DNA from 2 places in the Arthrobacter sp. 05T420 genome. Region 1 is predicted to be linked to the other one. Evidence: predicted binding sites of a transcription regulator. Region 1 holds the regulator's gene; the other holds the start of a gene.

Evidence for each region. Region 1 encodes LexA, which represses DNA repair genes until DNA is damaged. Its sites were predicted from a motif close to TCGAACANNTGTTCGA; they were not measured.
Region 2: a site for LexA is predicted at 2,097-2,112, ahead of ruvA (Holliday junction branch migration protein RuvA). Genes of this name have one in related genera too.

Annotation. Positions count from the first base shown of each region.
Region 1 covers NZ_JBFTLG010000006.1:51,539-54,946, reverse strand. The annotation lists gene AC1DEM_RS07570 (ATP-dependent DNA helicase) at 1-1,702, shown strand, start outside; gene lexA (transcriptional repressor LexA) at 1,808-2,557, opposite strand; gene AC1DEM_RS07560 (LysM peptidoglycan-binding domain-containing protein) at 3,152-3,408, shown strand, end outside.
Region 2 covers NZ_JBFTLG010000020.1:79,708-83,115, reverse strand. The annotation lists gene ruvB (Holliday junction branch migration DNA helicase RuvB) at 258-1,406, opposite strand; gene ruvA (Holliday junction branch migration protein RuvA) at 1,399-2,046, opposite strand; gene ruvC (crossover junction endodeoxyribonuclease RuvC) at 2,150-2,728, opposite strand; gene AC1DEM_RS18460 (YebC/PmpR family DNA-binding transcriptional regulator) at 2,760-3,408, opposite strand, start outside.

The sequences.
Region 1 (3,408 bases):
GAAGGGCCGGTCCAACTACGTGTGCCGGCACAAGCTCGAGGGCGGGTTCCCGTCCGAGGAACCTTCCGAGGGACAGCTGTTTTCCCTCGGGGAGGACACCAGCGTGCCGCATTTCGCCGCCGCACTTGGCGGGCCGTCCTCGCAAATGGGCAAGGAAGTCGTCCGCCTGCGCGAATGGGCCGAGGGGACCGCAACGGGGGACCGCGACGAGCTCATGCCCGGCGTCACGGACCGGGCCTGGCGCCAGGTCTCGGTCACCTCCATGGAGTGCCTCGGCGCGCAGAAGTGCCCGCTCGCGGCCGAATGTTTCAGCGAGCTTGCCCGGCAGAACGCCGCCGACGCCGACGTCGTGGTCACCAACCACGCCATGCTCGCCGTCAGCGCCTTCGAAGGCCTGGCGGTGCTGCCCGAGTACGACGTCGTGGTGGTAGATGAAGCGCACGAACTGCAGGACCGCGTCACGGGTGCTGTATCCGGTCAGCTCTCGGTGGCGATGGTGCACGCCGCCGCGTCCGGGGCCCGGAAGCACACGGGCATCACGGTGGACGCGCTGAACAATGCCGCCGCCCACCTGGAGCTGGCCATCGACGGCGTCCCGAGCGGGTTGATGCCTAACGGGCTGAACAGCGAGCAACTGGACTGCATCGACCAGCTCCGCGACGCGTGCCGCGCCGCCCTGTCTGATTCGAAGGGGGACAGCTCCGTGTCGGCCGACGGCGGACGCCAGCTGGCCCGGTCACGCCTGATGGTCATCCTGGAACTCTGTGAGCGCCTCTTGGCCGCGCGCGAAAACCGCGAAGTGGTGTGGTTCTCCCGCAACAGCAGCTTCGACCCGGCGCAGGGCTACTCCCAGCCGGACGAGAGCTCGCCGGCCTTGATCAATGTTGCCCCGTTGAGCGTCGCGGGGCGTCTGCGCGAGGGTTTGTTCGCGGACCACACCGTCATCCTGACCTCAGCCACGCTGGCTATCGGCGCTGCCTTCGAACCTGCTGCCGGCGGTCTTGGCCTCGTTGGCAACGGCGCCCCGAGCTGGACCGGCGTCGACGTCGGATCCCCCTTCGACTATCCGAAGCAGGGCATCCTCTACGTCGCCCGGCACCTGCCCAAGCCCGGCCGCGGAACGTCCCCCGAGGCCTTGGACGAACTCGAGAAGCTGATCCGCGCTTCCGGCGGCGGTGCCTTGTGCCTGTTTTCCTCCCGGCGCGCAGCGGAGGAAGCCGCGGAGGCCATGCGGCCCCGACTGGGCCTCAGCATCCTGTGCCAGGGGGAGTCGACCATGACGGCGCTCGTGCGGCAGTTTGCGGACGAGCCGGACACCTGTTTGTTCGGCACGATGTCCCTCTGGCAGGGCGTCGACGTTCCCGGAGTGTCCTGCCGGCTGGTGGTCATTGACCGGATACCGTTCCCGCGGCCGGACGATCCGCTGATGACGGCACGCTCGCGGGCCGTCGCCCAGGCCGGCGGCAACGGCTTCATGTCCGTCTCGGCCACGCACGCCGCCATTCGGCTCGCGCAGGGCGCCGGACGGCTGATCCGCTCGACGTCGGACAAGGGAGTTGTGGCGGTGCTGGATTCGCGGCTATCCACGGAGCGCTACGGCGGATTCCTCCGCGCCGCGCTGCCGCCGTTCTGGCCCACCACCGATTCGTCGATAGCCATGGCGGCCTTGGAGCGCCTGGCGAAGGACTCCGCGAAGGGCTGAGTCCCAAGCTGAACCAGGAGCCGACCATCCTCGATGACGCGGCGACTCTGAGGGCCGGCGACTCTGAGGGCTGGCGACTCTGCCAGGGCGGCCCGACAGGGACGGCTAAAGGGAGCGGAGTACCGAGACGACCTTGCCCATGATGACGGCGTGGTCACCGAGGATTGGCTCGTACTGGGTGTTTTGCGGCAACAGCCAGGTGTGGCCGTCCCGCTGGCGGAAGGTCTTGACCGTGGCTTCGTCGTCCAGCAGTGCGGCAACGATGTCGCCGTTCACGGCATCACCCTGGCGGCGGACAACCACCCAGTCGCCGTCGCAGATGGCGGCATCGATCATCGAGTCGCCCGCCACCTTGAGCATGAAGAGTTCGCCATGGCCCACGAGCTGTCGGGGCAGCGGCATGACATCCTCCACCACCTGGTCCGCGAGGATCGGCCCGCCGGCGGCGATGCGTCCGACAAGCGGCACCATTGCAGTGTCCGTGGCGCTGGCGAGTTCAGTCACTGACAGGCCGCCGACGGCCCGCAGGCCACTGGACTTCTCGACACCCGAAATCGGGGTGGTTCCCTCGTCCAACGTCAGCGGCATGAGCACTTCCATAGCCCGCGGGCGCTTCGGATCGCGCCGCAGGTAGCCGAGCTTTTCAAGCTGGGAGAGCTGATGGGTCACGCTCGACAGGCTGGCCAATCCGACGGTGTCGCCGATCTCGCGCATGGACGGCGGGTAGCCCTTGTCCGTGACGGACCGCTGGATGGTCTCCAGGATTTTCTTTTGCCGGGGGGTGAGGCTCTTGGGCGCCCGGGCGGGCTGCGGGCTCCGTGAGGTGGCCCTGCCGCCGGTGGCTTGTGCTGCCATGTTCGCCAATGCCTTTCCGTTCCACCCGGCTGCCGTGGCTGCTGTCACCGGGAACTTCCGGTCTGAAATGTCAGACCCTGCTGATCAACTACTGATGATGTCCCGCAGGGAGTTCATCAGTGGTTGTCCTGTCCCTCAAAAATAGGCCAGCCGCAAGGCTTTTTCAAACATTTGTTCTAGCGAGTCTCGACATCGTTCGTTAGTAAGTGCTAAAACAGAACAAGCAGAGTTCGAATATGTGTTCGAGTTTCGAGTTTTCACTTCGGATCTGGTGTTCGGTTCTATGTTCGAAGGTTCGGCCGGTTGGCGGCGAGTACGTGGAGTACGCCGGGCGGCACCGTATGGTCCAGGAGGGCTCAGTTCATGTCAGCTTCAAACGCGTTTCAAGGCACGTTCGTTCAGGGTGTCACGAATCACCACCGCAGTGCAGGTGCCAGTGGGGTGGCGGATTTCGGCAGCATCGACCAGGGCAACATCGGCCACGGAGGTGTCGGCCAGGGAGGTGCCGACCGGGGAAGCGTCCGTCACGGCAATGTGTACCCGCTCAACGCCGGCCCCCGCATTTCCCCGACGTCGCCTGCACCGCGAGGGGCGATGGCCGCTGGTTCCGCCGGCCGGCCGAAGCAAGCGCCGCTGCGGCTCACCCGGCGCGGACGCTTCGTCTTCTTCGGCGTCCCGCTGATCCTGCTGACGGCGCTCATTCTGTCATTCAGTGGATTCCTCAACGCGCCTGCGAAGGCGGCGGATTCCGCGGATCAGCTCTCGGTGACGCCGACCATTACCGTCACGGTGCAGCCGGGGGAGTCCCTCTGGGCCATTGCAGGGTCCGTGGCCCCGGACCGGGATCCCCG
Region 2 (3,408 bases), on a different contig from region 1:
TCGATGCCGCCGCCGGCCTGCGGCTGGGTCTGGGCAGAAATAAGTCCGAACACAGAGATTGTTCCGTTCTGTACTTGCATAGCTGTTTTTCAGCAACGTCCGTTTGCTCCGGGCGGCGCGGGCAAGGGTCTGCGCAGCAAGCTGGCAGAGAGACCATCCCCAAACCGCCGGCGGCTACCTGCTCTCCGCCCACGGAAACAAAACCCGAACGTGCCGAGCGTCATACCAGTCTAAAGGGAAAAGCTGAAAGTACGGTGCTAGCGGCTATTTCTGATCCGCTGGGGACCGGTTTCTTCAGCAAGGCCCACGCCGGATTCGCCCTGCGCGCCCTCGCCCGGTTCATCGCCAGGCTCGTCCGCCAGCTCTTGGGCCTGGAACAGCTCCAGCGGATCCTGGCCGAAGACGCCGGCAGGGACAGCGAAGCCCAGGTGCGTCCAGGCAGGCGCCAAGGCAATGCGGCCGCGCGGGGTCCGGCCCAGCAGCCCCTCCCGCACCAGGTAGGGTTCGGCGACCGTCTCCACGGTCTCCGTTTCCTCGCCGACGGCGATCGCGAGCGTGGACAGCCCCACCGGCCCACCGCCGAACTTGGTAATGAGCGCCTCGAGAACGGCACGGTCCAGCCGGTCCAGGCCACGCTTGTCTACCTCGTACATGTCCAGGGCCGCGGATGCCGCCCGGGCATCAATTTGTTCGATGCCGTGAACGAGTGCCCAGTCCCGGACCCGGCGCAGGAGCCGGTTGGCGATGCGCGGTGTGCCCCGTGACCGGCCGGCGATCTCGCTGAAACCGGCCGAGTTGACCTTCAGGTCCAGCAGGCCGGCGGAGCGGCGCAGGACCAGTTCCAGCTCTTCGACGGAGTAAAACTCAAGGTGGCCGGTGAAACCGAAGCGGTCCCGGAGCGGCCCGGGAAGCAGGCCGGCGCGCGTGGTGGCGCCCACCAGAGTGAAGGGCGGCAGTTCAAGCGGGATGGCAGTGGCGCCCGCGCCTTTTCCGACGACGATGTCGACGCGGAAATCTTCCATCGCCATATACAGCATTTCCTCGGCCGGCCGGGACATCCGGTGGATTTCGTCCAGGAACAGTACCTCGCCTTCAGAGAGGGAGGACAGGATGGCCGCGAGGTCGCCCGCGTGCTGGATGGCCGGGCCGCTGCTGATCCGCAGCGGGACGTTCATTTCGGCGGCGATGATCATGGACAGCGTGGTCTTGCCCAGGCCGGGAGGGCCGGAGAGGAGTACATGGTCCGCGCTGCGGCCGCGCATCCGCGAGGCCTCCAGGACGAGAGACAGTTGCTTGCGGACCCGGTGCTGGCCCACGAAGTCGTGCAGGTTCTTGGGCCGCAGGGCGGCTTCGATGACCCGCTCCTCCGGTTCCTCTCCCCCGGCGGTAATCGATGGCTCAGCCACGCGCGCCTACCCGGTTTCCGGCGCGGGCGCCGTCCTGTCCCAGCCAGCGCAGCGTCGCGCGGAGGATCTCCGCCACATTGCCCTTCGCGGCCAGTTCAGGGGAATCGGCCAGGGATTTGTCGATGCTGGCCGTGGCATCCTTTTCGGACCAGCCCAGGCTGATCATTGCGGCGACGACCTGCGGCTTCCAGACGGATTCCGCGGAAACCGCTGCGGAGGCCGGCGCGCCGGCGGTGCCGTGCGGCACGAGCTTACCGGCGAGTTCCAGCACGATCCGGCCGGCCACCTTCGGTCCAATTCCGGGGACCTTCGTGAAGGCCTTGCCGTCGCCGGAGTGGGCGGCCACCCGGATGGCTTCCGGCTCGTGGACGGCCAGAACGGCCAAGGCCAGACGGGGACCGACGCCGCTGACGCTGAGCAGGATGTCGAACACTTCGCGCTCGTCATCGCTGGCGAAACCGAACAGGGTCAGCGAGTCTTCCCGCACGATCAGGGACGTGAAGAGTTTCCCCTCATCCCCCACCCGCAGGCTGCTGAGGGTCTGCGGCGTGGCGTTGACGCTCATGCCGGCGCCGTTGAGGTCGATAACGGCGGAGGACAGGCCAACATGCGCAACGGTTCCGCGAAGAAAACTGATCAAGGCCGGGCTCCTGGGATAACAGTAAAACCAAAGCCGGGAAACCCGGCTATCCGAACATATCTACGAATACCCTACCAAGTTCCATGGAGGGACAGGCGGACATTCAGCGCGCACGGCGCGCTTTTGCCTCCGCGTCGGCCCACGCCCGCTGGGCCGGTGTGAGGGACTGGCTGCCCGGCCCCGTCGTCGCCACGGCGGCGCCGCTGCCGGCCCGCCAGGCGTGGGTAATGGCCAGTGCCAGGGCGTCGGCTGCGTCGGCCGGGCGCGGGGGCGCGTCCAGCCGGAGGATCTTGGTCACCAGCTTCGTGACGGCGTCCTTGTTCGAGGTTCCGCTTCCCGTCACGGCGGCCTTGACCTCGGACGGGGTGTGAAGCGCCACCGGGATGCCGCGGCGCGCGGCGGCCGCAATGACCACGCCGGAGGCCTGCGCCACGCCCATGACCGTGCTGACGTTGAGCTGGGAAAAGACCCGCTCGACGGCGAGGACGTGCGGTTCGTACTTGTCCAGCCACTCGTCGATGGACGTGGCGATGACCAGCAGCCGCTGGTCCAGGCTCTCCTCAGGCGAGGTTCCCACCACACCGAAGGCCACCATTGTGGCCCTCCGGTTCCTTTCGACGTCGACGACGCCGATCCCGCAACGGGTGAGGCCCGGGTCAACCCCCAGGACGCGCAGGGTCAAGACCGGGCCTCAAAGTCATTGTGTGAGCGTGTCACTCGGCTTCCAGTGCGGCCTGCACTTCGTCGCTGAGGTCGGCGTTGCTGTAGACGTTCTGGACGTCGTCGAGTTCTTCCAATGCGTCCACGAGCTTCATGAACTTCTTCGCGGCCTCGAGGTCCAGCGGCACCTGCATCGACGGCACGAACTCCGCCTCATCGGTGTCGTACTCGATTCCGGCTTCCTTGAGGGCATCGCGGATGGCCTGGAGGTCGGTCGGCTCGGAATGGATCTCGAAGGTCTCGCCGTTGTCCTTGACTTCCTCGGCCCCGGCGTCGAGGACTGCCATCAGCACGTCGTCCTCGGTGAGGCCGTTCTTCGGCAGCGAGACCACGCCCTTGCGGCTGAAGAGGTAGCTGACCGACCCGGGATCGGCGATCGTGCCGCCGTTGCGGGAGATCGCGAGCCGGACCTCGGAGGCGGCGCGGTTCTTGTTGTCCGTGAGGCACTCGATCAGCAGAGCAGAGCCCTGCGGGCCTCGGCACTCGTACATGATCTCGGTGTAGTCCACGACCTCGCCGGTGAGACCGGCGCCGCGCTTGATGGCGCGGTCGATATTGTCAGCGGGAACCGAAGTCTTCTTGGCCTTGGTCACGGCCAGTTCCAGGCTCGGGTTGCCGGACAGGTCAGGGCCGCCCATGCGC